One region of the Paenibacillus sp. Mc5Re-14 genome, then DNA from elsewhere that is predicted to be linked to it. Evidence: riboswitches for the same ligand, from Rfam matches in the RefSeq annotation. Region 1 holds a riboswitch; the other holds the start of a gene.
The links. A riboswitch is a leader RNA that binds a small molecule or an ion and turns the genes downstream of it on or off. The one in region 1 is predicted to bind ZMP and ZTP.
Positions count from the first base shown of each region.

Region 2: another riboswitch for ZMP and ZTP. It lies ahead of BN1546_RS13590 (TIGR01440 family protein); the one in region 1 lies ahead of BN1546_RS06840 (bifunctional 5,10-methylenetetrahydrofolate dehydrogenase/5,10-methenyltetrahydrofolate cyclohydrolase).

Region 1 is NZ_CVPD01000001.1:1,506,520-1,512,912, reverse strand. It holds one part of gene BN1546_RS06855 (IS3 family transposase) at 1-795, shown strand, start outside; gene BN1546_RS06850 (stalk domain-containing protein) at 867-2,369, opposite strand; gene BN1546_RS06845 (cyclodeaminase/cyclohydrolase family protein) at 2,595-3,230, opposite strand; gene BN1546_RS06840 (bifunctional 5,10-methylenetetrahydrofolate dehydrogenase/5,10-methenyltetrahydrofolate cyclohydrolase) at 3,227-4,093, opposite strand; ZMP/ZTP riboswitch at 4,207-4,291, opposite strand; gene BN1546_RS06835 (Delta(5) desaturase DesA) at 4,504-5,565, shown strand; gene BN1546_RS06830 (sensor histidine kinase) at 5,626-6,393, shown strand, end outside.
Region 2 is NZ_CVPD01000001.1:2,978,912-2,985,304, reverse strand. It holds gene BN1546_RS13610 (ABC transporter substrate-binding protein) at 1-47, opposite strand, end outside; gene BN1546_RS13605 (carbohydrate ABC transporter permease) at 63-899, opposite strand; gene BN1546_RS13600 (carbohydrate ABC transporter permease) at 899-1,780, opposite strand; gene glyA (serine hydroxymethyltransferase) at 1,956-3,206, opposite strand; gene BN1546_RS13590 (TIGR01440 family protein) at 3,328-3,915, opposite strand; ZMP/ZTP riboswitch at 4,123-4,204, opposite strand; gene BN1546_RS13585 (low molecular weight protein arginine phosphatase) at 4,283-4,867, opposite strand; gene BN1546_RS13580 (manganese efflux pump MntP) at 4,953-5,513, opposite strand; gene BN1546_RS13575 (L-threonylcarbamoyladenylate synthase) at 5,657-6,393, opposite strand, start outside.

The DNA.
Region 1 (6,393 bases):
GTGAGTGTGAAGCAAGCTTGTGTATGGATAGGAATCTCTCGCGCCACGTACTATCGCTGGAAGGCGGAGTATGCGAGCAAACTTGAGGACCACTTGGTAGAGAAAATCCGCGAACTCTGTATCCAGCATAAATATCGTTATGGATACCGGAAAATCACCGCCTTGCTTCGGAGGGAGTATACAGTAAACCACAAACGCGTGCAACGGATTATGCAGCGTGAAGGGCTGCAATGTCGTGTCAAAGCGAAGAAACGGAAACCCACTGGGCAACCCATTCATATCGCGGAGCATCTACTAAAGCGACAGTTTGAAGCAGATACGCCTATGCAAAAACTTGTAACGGACATTACGTATTTTCCATTTGGAGGAAGAATGTTGTATCTGTCGAGTATTTTAGACTTGTTTAACGGAGAGATTGTGGCATACAGTATAGCTGACAAGCAGGACACCGCATTTGTGCTCGATACCCTTCGTCAGTTGCCATCTCTACCAGGTGCAATACTTCATAGCGATCAAGGCAGCGTCTACACATCCTTGGCCTACCAGGAAGCTGTAAAAGGAAAAGGCATTACCATGAGCATGTCCCGTAAGGGAACGCCTGCTGATAATGCCCCCATCGAATCGTTTCATTCCACACTAAAGTCTGAAACGTTCTACCTCGAAGGTTTAACCTGTACGACGACGGCAATCGTCGAGCAGACCGTTCGAGAGTACATCCTTTACTATAACTCAATTCGCATTCAAACAAAACTAAACAACCAGTCGCCGGTTCATTTCCGACAACTGGCTGCTTAAACTTGGAAGGTGTTTTGATCCCTGTCTCACAAACGGGGGTCAGTCCCATGTTCGGACTGGTCTTTTATTTACTACTTCGTCGTAATTACGATAGTATCTTCTTTTTGTATCCAATCTACCTTGGCTCCCAGTGTTTCGCTGATGAGCCTCAATGGAAGATAACCAATACCGTTCACCATGAAGGGCGGATTGGTGAGTTCTACAGATTTACCGTTCACTTTTGTTTGGCTGGTTTTGAAATTTATTTCTAGAGAGACGGGATGGTCTCCTGCCTTGGACTGATTCATTTTCGCTATTTTGCTGTTGTAATCATATGTGACCTCTGCTCCTAGTTTGTCAAATACGGAGCGGAGGGGAATAAATGCCTGGCCGTTGCGGGTAATCACACCGTTACTTAGAGGGACAGGTGTACCATTGAGACGGACGAGAATCGGCTTTTGCACAGGAACTGGCGTACTATAAAGAAATTCATAGTCGCCTATACCGAGTTGCGCGTGTTTGTTAACGCCCCACCCCCACAGGTCGCCGTTTGTTTTTTGCATGATGATGTGCCGTGGGCCTGCTTTGATGCTTTGAATATTTTTGGCAAGTAATGTAAAAGAGGCGTTGGATGTTAACTTTTCACCATCAAGAGATGCAACATATACATTACCAGCAGTGGTTAGAGCAAGGATGGATCGTTCAACGAAAAAGGCGTCTTTAACATCCTTTACTTCTGTTAGCAGTACAGGAGTATTATCGTTGTGATAGGTTGTATTATCTAAGGCACCTGTAACGGTAGCCCCCCAGAACCATAGCCGACCTTGCTGATCAATGGCGAGATTGGAATACCTATTGGCCTTGATTGTCTTGATGCCTGATAAGGCATGAATTTGCGATACGGATAGAGTTTCGGACGGAGCTACATTTTTATCAAATTCTTTGGGCCACGTCCACACGGTACCATCCTTTTTTAAAGCTATGTTTTTAGCAATTGCCGTAATATCCTTTAATGATGAAATAGGTTCGAAGCTCTGCAATGCTTTTGTGTTTTTCCATACACTGCCGTCTTTTCTTAGGAATATCCAGCGCTCCTCATTATCCGGTCTTTCCTCATAGTAACTATCTATATGGGCAACCTCGTCGATGCCAGACAGGGGTTGAAAACGACTAAAGATATTTTTATCTCCGAGTTGATCAGCTGAAAATACATTCCCTTCGTTGCTAAGAGCGAGCATATGATCACTCAAACTACTTACAGTTGCGAGGTTCTGTAGTCCTTCCAGAGGAACAAATTTCACGGATTCAGAAATATTGTTTCTAGGCACATACCAAGCAGAGTGGTCTTGCAAGGTAAATACTAGATCGCCTTCGTTGATAATATTAGAGAATGTTTTTACAACGTTCGGCTTGCCCTCTATACGAGTCGGTACGGATTGATTATAGCCCCACAGCCACAAGCTTCCATCGGATTGAATCAGACTTCCGGAATCATAGGAGCGAATATGGGATGTGGAATCATCTCCGGCCGCCCATACACTGGGACTGAGCAGCAATAACGTGATTATACTGAGTAATAGAGTACGTCTTTTCATACGATTTTCCTCATTTCTTGATCAATGTGTATAAGAGAAAAAATGTTCTTAAAGAATATCTCTTATCCATAGACGAAGAAAGTATAGAAAAGTTTTCCATAAGTAATAAATTGCAATAAAATAACCTCCAAACCCAACGATTAAAGATGGGTTTGGAGGTTATTTGTAATCACCAAATAGGCAGAATATTTTGGTTATTACAACTTGCGCACAGTTATAAGCTGATTAATTAGCAATTCGACTGCGCACAGTCAATAAGGTTTGCTCTTTAATTTGTCCGATTTCACGGAGGAGTACGGCTGTTTTGGCTTCGTAGGATTGTTTGACATCCAAGTCCTTGAGCGAGGCAAGGTTAATATCAATGGTAAGCAGGGCCGATTGAGCGGCTGCTTCAAACAAAATCGCGCCGATGCCCAGATCAGAGATCACATTTTTATTGGATATTTCCACAATGTTGTAGGCTTGTGATAGTCCGTCCCGGCATACTTCCAGCAGGCGCATAGGGACCTCAATGGCAGCAATCACCGCTGTTTGTAAGGAATGGGTACGGTGGCGCTTTTCTTCGTCTGTTTCTTTGGGCAAACGCAACGCGGTCATGTACTGTTCAAAGGATTGGATGTCTGCGGCCATCAGTTCCTCACAATGTGTAGACAATCTTTCCATACTGCTAATGACTTGCGCGATTTGTTCACGGAAGTGCGCGTATTTCTCCCCTTGTGAAAGGTTGGCGGTCATGGAGGTCATAGCTGCGCCTAGTGCCGCAGCCAGCGCGGATACACTTCCTCCGCCGGGGGTAGGCGCTGCACTTGCAGCTTCTTTCAGAAAATGTGCGATGGACTGATTCCACGACAGTTCACTCATGAATAAACCACCTCTCTGGAGTAATGTTGCAGACGTATCGCTTTGAGCAAGTTTTTGTACAAAATGGCAGTCGTTAAGGTACCCACACCGCCGGGAACGGGAGAAATGGCATGTACCTTTTCTACAACGTCCGGAGCAGCGTCACCCACGATTTTTCCCTCCAGCGTCTCATTAATTCCTGCATCCACGAGAATCAAACCTGGATGCACCATATCCTGCGTAATCACATCAGGGCATCCAACTGCGACGAAGGCAATGTCTGCATGGTTCAGATGCTCTGCAATATCACGTGTACCTGCATGACAGGCGGTGACGGTGGCATTTTCTCTTTGCAGCATGTGGAAAAGGGGAAGTCCCACCGTCTGCCCAATGCCCACGAGCGTGACATTTTTGCCTGCCAAGGAGTGGCCGTAATGCTTCAACAGTTCAATACAGGCTTGAGGTGTAGCGGGGTACAGCCCTGCGTCACCCGTAACGGTAGCCAGCTTGTTATCAGGTGTAATTCCATCAATATCCTTGTAGGGGGCGATGGATTGTTTAATAACGGAGGCGGAAAGATGTTGAGGAAGCGGGAGTTCCAGCATAATGCCATGTACATGGGATGCATCATTTAGGGTGCCGATCAGGTGCAGAAGCTCGGCTTCGCTTACATGACGATTAAAAGTATGGAGATGAAATGAGATGCCCAGCTTCTCTGCTATTTTTTGCTTGGTCCGTGCATAGTATGCAGATGCCGGATCACCTTCTACCAACAGGGTTGCCAGATGGGGACGGTGTCCTTGCTGTTTCATTTGCTCTACTTGGGAACGGATCGTTGCATACACTTGCTCAGCTGCTTCTTTGGATTTCATAATAATAGCCATAGTCCGAGCCTCCTCTGAATTTATCGCATAATAGAATCAACAGGGTGTCATGGTCTTAAAAAACGAAAAAAAGTATTTGCACAAGGTCGTCAAGACAGACGAATCCTCTGCAAATACTTCTCCCAGGCGAACGGTACGCTTTGTTTGTATGCTCCCTCGTGGTTGATTCCACTGACTTCGCCAGTCACATACAGCGTTATATATCTTACATTTTAACAAAAAAACAGCAGAAAGGAAACCCGCGAACATTTGGCAAACAGGTTTGGTTAATTGTCTATATGACAAATGTCATATGCCCGAACTGACGTTTATGACTACAGCAGATCCAGCGGTCTCCTTATACTGAGCTTAGATCAACATGTACGCCTGACAGGATCAAGGTATGGGCTGCATTTTAAAGGAGGATCATAATGGGTATGACACAACTCCCGTTAGCTCAATTGAAAAAAAATATGGCTCCCTACGAGAAAATAAACACGAAATCCAGCGTTCTGCAACTTATCAATACCTTGGGACCGCTAATCCTATTGTGGTATGCCGCTTATCTTAGCCTGGCGGTTTCTTACTGGATTACGCTTCCAATTACCATTATTGCGGCAGGGTTTGTGGTACGGACGTTTATTATCTTTCATGATTGTGGTCATCAATCTTTTTTCAAAAGTCGCAAGCTGAACGATATTGTGGGAACGATTACAGGGATTATTACGCTCTGCCCTTATCACCAATGGAAAAATAGTCACGCGATCCACCATGCAACCAGCAGTAATCTGGATAAAAGAGGCACAGGTGATATGTGGGTGCTCACGGTAGAAGAGTACACAGCGGCTTCCACATGGACACGGATGGCCTATCGTATATATCGAAATCCTTGGGTTATGTTCGGGCTAGGTCCGATCTATACTTTTTTGATTTCCTATCGGTTTAATGTCAAGACAGCCAAACGTAAGGAAAAAATAAACACTTATGTGACGAATATATCCATCGTTGCATTGTATGCACTGTTATGCTGGGCTATTGGCTGGCAGGCATTCCTTCTGGTACAGACGCCTATCTTTTTTGTTTCTGGTATGTTGGGAATCTGGCTGTTCTATGTGCAACATCAGTTTGAGGATTCGTATTTTGAGCATGATGAAGAGTGGAGTTATATTAATGCGGCCGTAGAAGGCAGTTCTTACTACAAGCTCCCTAAAGTATTGCAATGGATTACGGGCAATATTGGTTTTCATCACGTTCATCACCTGAGCCCGAAAGTACCAAATTACAATTTGGAGAAAGCTCATGAAGCCACACCGTTGCTGCAAAAGGCGACCACGATCACAGTGAGTAGCAGTCTGCAATCTTTGAAATTCCGACTGTGGGATGAAAGTACCAAAACCTTTCTGACCTTTAAACAAGTAAAGCCGCTGCTTAGCAAACGTGTTGGCGCTTCAAAACCCATCCCCACACCTGTTGTAGGCACGGATAGAAAATAGACGTTGTACGGAAATTGGTATGTTAAGATAGGGATATCTAAAGTAGAAAGGGGTGGCAGGATGCAAAAGTGGTATCAGATTTTCCAAAGAAATACGGGACTTAGCCCTTATGTGTGGGTCGTCTTTTACATCCTGCCCTTTTACTATTTTAGCTCTTCATCTACAAGTCATATTATTCTGGGCACCGCGATTATTTTGGTGTTTTTTGCTTGTTATGTACTGGCTTTTGTCTCCCAGGGCTGGCTCATATATTTTTGGACCAGTGTGCAGATTGCTATATCGATTACGATGACGCTGCTATTTAGCTATATGTATTTTTCCATATTTATCGCTTATCTGATCGGTAATATTAAAAGTAAGGCTGCATTTACGACCCTGTATATTATTTTAATGGTTATTACGATTGGATTAATCAATTATGGGTTTGTTTCTCAGAATCCTGTTTTTATTAAGCAGATTCCTTTTATCTTGCTCAATCTGATCGGTGTGATCCTCCTTCCGATTACAAATTTTAATCGCAACAAGAGTGATCGGCTTCAGGTCCAATTAGAGGATGCCAATAAGAAAATATCGGAATTGATCAAGCTGGAGGAACGGCAAAGAATCGCGCGTGACCTGCACGATACCTTGGGTCAGAAGCTGTCACTCATTGGGCTGAAGAGTGATTTGGCAGGCAAGCTACTGGACCAGTACCCGGAACGGGCTCATGTCGAAATTAACGATGTTCGTCTCACGGCAAGAAGTGCGTTAAAAGAAGTACGGGAAATGGTTACTCAAATGCGCGGCATGAGACTAGAGGATGAACTGCTACGTATTCGGCAAATTTTA
Region 2 (6,393 bases), 1.5 Mb from region 1:
GTAAGCAGCAACATCAGGGAGATGACAAGCAGCACTGTCTTTTTCATCCGATATCCCTCCCATCAGCCTTTAACCGCTCCGGCCGCAATGCCGGAAACGATGTATTTTTGCATCACCAGAAAAAACACAACGATTGGCGTGATTCCAAGTACCAGTGCGGGCAACGCCAAGTCCCATTGCTTGGTATATTGACCAAACAGCATATAGGTCGCAATCGGAATCGTACGCAGCTCAGGATCATTCAAAATGAGCGAAGGCAGCAAGTAATCATTCCAGATCCATAACGTATTCAAAATAAGTACGGTCACGAACATAGGGAGCAGCAGTGGACAAACGATGCGAAAGAACACCCCGTAACGAGAAGAACCGTCCACTCTCGCCGCCTGCTCAACCTCAATAGGTACCGTTTTAATAAAGCCATGAAACAGAAAAACTGATAACGGCGCTCCAAAACCCAGATAGCACAAAATTAGTCCTGGTATGCTGTTGTTCAGACTCAATACGTTGGACACTTCCATAAGCGGCAACATAATCGATTGAAAAGGCACGACCATCGCAGCCACAAGCAGTCCGAACAGGAACCGATTAAAAAGAGTGTCATGCCGAACCATTTGGTAGGCGGCCATCGAGCTGATCAGCAGCAAAAGCGCATTGCTGACGATGGTGACGATCAGTGAATTCCCGAGTGCTGTGGGAAAGTTTATTTTATTCCAGGCGTTAGCATAGTTTTCAAAACGGAAGGTTGTCGGCCACGAAGCGGAATGGGCCAAAATGTCTCCAAAAGATTTAACGGAGTTCACGAGCAAAAAATAGAACGGAACTAGAAAGATCAACCCAACCACAATAAGCAATATTTCAGCTACCCATGTGCTTAAACGATAGTTCGATGTTTTTTCCATTACATTTCGACCTCCTTTTTCTTCGTGAGACGCACCTGAATGCTGGTAATGATCGCAACGACCACGAAGAAAATCATAGCCTTGGCAGTTCCCAATCCAAGTCGATTATTTGTAAACGCTTCATTATATATGTCCAACGCTACAGACTCAGTCGCCTTGAATGGCCCACCCTTTGTTAAAGCCAAATTCAACTCAAATACTTTAAAGGACCAGGATATCGCTAGGAACAAGCAGACGGTCACTGCTGGCATAATAAGCGGCACCACGATATGACGCAAAATCTGTCTTCGGCTCGCACCGTCAATTTGAGCCGATTCAATAAGGGCGTGCGGGACATTATTTAGAGAGGATATGTAAATAACCATGAGATAACCTGCGTATTGCCAAACAAACACAATGACAGTTCCCCAAAAAGCAGTAGGCCCATCACCCAACCACGGTAGTTTGAAAAAGGATAGCCCTGTCGCCTCTCCCACCGCCGAAAAACCGCGTACAAATATAAATTGCCAGATGAAGCCGAGCAGCAAGCCGCCGATCATATTAGGCATAAAAAATACAGTTCGCAGTGCATTGCGGGTACGCAATGGCTTTGTAAGCGCATAGGCCAGGAAAAAGCCCACCAGGTTCGTTAGAATGACACCACATACGGTAAAACGGACCGTAAACCAAAAAGCATTACGGAAATCTGGATCATCTCTAAAAATATGAATGTAATTCCCTAGCCCGAGCCATCGGACATGTTCAGATACGCCATCCCAGTTCGTCATGGAATAATACAGCCCCAGCAGGAACGGAATGACCATAATTAAGACGAAAAACAACGCCATCGGTCCCACAAATACGAGCTGCTGCAATAATTGCGCGGATTTTCTTTGGCTCATTGCAATCACTCCTTTGTCGTAGATCATGAAGGAAAACGCGCGTAATCCTGACTGTAATCGCTTATTACCCAAAAATGTAAGTTTCGAGTCGTCTGGACACAAAAAAGGCTGTTCCCCCTCCGCTAACGAAAGGAAAACAGCCTTATCATATAAGATTAAAAGGAATGACGATGAATTAGTATTGTGTTCCTGGATAGATTGGGAACTTATCTGTCAACTCGCCAACCGCTTGGCTTGCTTTGGACAATACAGTATCATCTTTTGGATTTTTAAGAGTATCAGCAATGATTTTACCGATTTTAACCATAGCCTCTTCATCCATACCACGAGAAGTTGCAGCAGGTGTACCAATACGGATCCCGCTAGTAACAAACGGACTCGTTGGGTCAAAAGGAATGGCGTTTTTGTTGACCGTGATACCCACGGAATCCAATACATGCTCCGCTTCTTTACCTGTGATATTCAAATTGCGTGTGTCCAACAGCATCAGGTGATTATCCGTACCACCAGATACAATGTTAACCCCCTCTGCCAGCAGTGTTTCAGCCAGCACCTGTGCGTTGCGAACTACGTTTTGCGCATAGGTTTTGAATGATGGCTGGAGCGCTTCACCCAAAGCAACTGCTTTGGATGCGATCACGTGCATCAGTGGTCCTCCTTGAGTACCAGGGAAGATAGCTTTATCAATCGCTTGCGCCCACGCTTTGCGAGTCAGAATTAGACCCCCACGCGGACCACGTAGCGTTTTGTGTGTCGTTGTTGTCACAAATTGGGCATGAGGAACTGGACTAGGGTGAATCCCTGCTGCCACGAGACCTGCGATATGTGCCATATCCACCATGAACAAAGCACCTACATCATTAGCAATGGAAGCAAAAGCTTCAAAATCAATAGTACGCGGATATGCACTTGCACCAGCTACGATCAGACGAGGGCGGTGCTTGAAGGCTGCTTTGCGCACTTCATCGTAGTCGATACGGAAGTTGTCTTCACGTACACCATAAGCAGCAAAGTTATACAACAAACCGGAGGCATTAACCGGGCTTCCGTGTGTTAAATGGCCGCCATGCGCCAGATTCATACCCAGCACAGTATCTCCAGGTTGAAGAGCTGCCAGATATACCGCCATGTTAGCTTGTGCTCCAGAGTGAGGCTGCACGTTCGCATGCTCGGCGCCGAATAATTCTTTGGCGCGGTCACGTGCAATATCTTCGACGATATCTACATGCTCACAGCCACCATAGTAGCGTTTGTTCGGATAACCTTCAGCATATTTATTGGTAAGCACGGAGCCCATGGCTTCCATTACTGCTTCACTGACGATATTCTCGGATGCGATCAGCTCGATATTGTGGCGTTGCCGTTTCAGTTCAAGCCCCATTGCTTCCATCACTGCCGGGTCACTTTTACGCAGATGTTCCATCATGATTGATTACTCCCTCTCCATGGTCAAATTGTTGGGTATACAAGCAAATGCCTGTTCCTCTGTTGGGTACCTCATCATTAATGCAAAAAAGATCAGTACTAACATGCCGACACGACAAATGCTAATCGCAGTTTCCGCCGGCTTCTTGTTCCAGACTGTACACTGCCCGTTGTCCGCCAATAAGTGGAGGACGAGTGAACGCAGCTGTCACACGTGCTTCACCAATCCAGCGAAGGCTTGGGCGAAACGGAACGGCAATTGGGCGCAGATGCATGCCAATCAGCGTTTCGCCGATGTCTATCCCGGCATGAGCCTGCACGTTCGCCGCCAGACATGCATCATCCATAGAGCGATAGGCAACGGTAGCCATAGAGCCCCCTGCTGTACGAACAGGAACAGCCGCAACCTCCATCAGTCCTAATCGCTCCAGTAGAGAACGCTCAACGACCAGTGCTCGGTTTAAGTGCTCACAGCATTGAAACGCCACGCCAAAGCCATACTCTCTGCGAACGGATTCTACTCCAGACAGCACTTGCTGAGCCACATCGAGCGCTCCTGCTGTGCCGATCCGACTTCCAGCCACTTCACTCGTGCTTGCGCCAATAACCAGCAGGCGACCAGCTTTGAGACTGGCCGCTTCCGCAATTTCCCGCACGACAGAAGCGGTCTGTGCTTCGAGTGAAATCTCATGATCCAATTGTTCTACCATTGGAACCTCCTTTGGTTGAACAGCCTCTCAGAGACTAGGCACGGTTTCATGCCCCAAGTTCAACACACTCTCTCCTGATCACAATCTGACTATATTATAGCCGATGTTTCAGATTTCGAGCAGAAAAAATGGAAGAACAAGAAGGCAGCAGAAGATCTGCTGTAGCTTGTATACGAAAAAAGAGCAGTCCACACCTATGTGGAATTGCTCTTTTGCCCAGGCGACCGGCCGTATATCCGATGCTCCATCGTGGTTGATCCCACTTTTGTCGCCAGTTACACCGGATTCTCATTTTTCCACCTTATCTTAACGGATTAACCGTCGAAAATCAACAGATTCCGTACAAAACAGAGGAACGGTGCCGATTTTATTCGGAAGAACCTTTTAGCTTGTCCAACAACTTATGCAAAGCCGTACGGATTTCTGCCGCTGTGACATCGTAGTCCTCACGCGAACCACCAAATGGATCTGAGATATCGAAGCCCGGAATCCGTTGGTGTAATTCAATCATTCGTTCACGCTCCTGCGTCGATAGCTCTTGTCCGAGTGAAGCCATCAACTGCTGTGAAGCATACAAGCCATCTAACTCCTGTACGTCATTCAGCACTGCGTCCCGGTCCTCCACATATTCCTTCAGCGTAAATACTTTGCCTGCCGTTTGGGGGAACCGCTGTACGACATGCTGTTTATGTCCTTGTGTCAAGGTTAAGATCAGATGTGCCCACTCGGCAAGCCCGTCGCTTAAAGGAGTTGAAGTGATCTGATCGGATATATCGTGATCACGCAGAACCGCCTCTGCATGTCGGGATATCGGCGTGCCGTCCATCGCAGCTACTCCAGCGGAACGCACGTCCAGTTCCAGACCATGCTCAGCAGCCAGCTTACGCAGCATTCCCTCAGCCATTGGACTGCGACAGGTGTTCCCTGTGCATACAAATAAAATATTCTTCAACGTCTTCACCCCCCGTATGTTGAAAAAATATATAAACAGAGGATTACTCAAATCCTGTATTTATTTTACACTGTCTACGTTAAAATCAAAACATAAACATAAAGCCGAATGCCAGCAAAATAGCACCGCCCACCGCTTCTCCATAATCCCCAAGATTACGGCTGACCTTGCGCCCCAGTAACAGCCCCAGCATCGCCATCGCTCCCCCGCAAAAACCAAAGGCCAGAACAGTCAGCACCAGGTCACTCTGGAACATTCCCAGTGACACTCCCACAGAAAATGAGTCAATGCTCACCCCAAGCGCAAACAGTAAAAGACCCAAAGGCGACCGATGATCCAATACGTGTACGCCGTCCCCCTTGAAGGAATTATATACCATATGCCCGCCCAAAAGGATGAGTAATCCCCCTGCGAAGTAGGTCGTCACATGGCCTAATAAAGAACTCATATAATGGCCTGTGAACATTCCCAGCAACGGCATCAGGATGTGAAAAAAACCAATCACAGTGCTGATGCGCAGCACGTCTCGCAGGCGTATCCCCTTCATACCGATCCCTACGCCCAGCGATAGCGCATCCATCCCTAGCGCTACCGCCATGATCAGAATCGTTACAACCTGCCCAGCATCGGCAGAGGCTGCCAGCATACTCCATCCCTCCATTATCCGTCTGTTCTTGTACACGTTATGCGGACAAGGGGCAAATCAGTACAAGCAGGCACTGAAAATACCCAAAACAGAGATAAGGAGAGAGGAAAAATTAAAATAAGAGACTCAATTGTTTACAGAAGCTACAGACGGATGATTCGATGACCTGCCGCTTTAAGCAGTCGATTCATGACGGCGTCTCCCAATCCTTTCGGCGGACAGGCTTCCGCCAAAATGTAGGTGACGCCGTCCTCATCGCAGCGGCGCAGCACGCCATATAGGCGCTGCGCCGCCTCATGAAGCGCGTCCAGCTTGCCCAGCGTGTAGACTCGTTCTCCGGCGTAGCTGGCGGCATGGTCGTCGAACGCGAGCACCGCCGTGCGCTCCCCGCGCGCGGTAGCCTCCGCCAACGCGGTGCGAATCCAGCCCGTCACTTCACCAGACGACGGGCCTTGTACCACACTCAAGCGCCCTCGTGGCGCATAGTGCGTATACTTCATGCCCGGCGAGCGTGGCGCCAGGCTATCGGCGTCCTGCCCGGGTGTGTCAGCCAGCGCCGGGTCCAGTACGACAGAGCGAGCAACCGTAGCGAGCTGTTCAGCAGTCACACCGCCTGGGCGCAAAATGGTGACGGTTCCGTCGTCACCGACTTGTACTACTGTGGACTCCAGTCCCACCCCCGTGGGGCCTCCGTCCAAAATGCCGCCGATGCGGCCCTCCAGGTCCTCCAGCACATGCTGTGCTAGAGTCGGGCTGGGTCTTCCCGAGCGGTTGGCGCTTGGTGCAGCCAGCGGGCAACCAGCTTCCGTGATCAAGCGCAGCGCGATCGGATGATCCGGCATGCGCACACCGACCGTGTCCAAGCCTGCGGTCACACGCG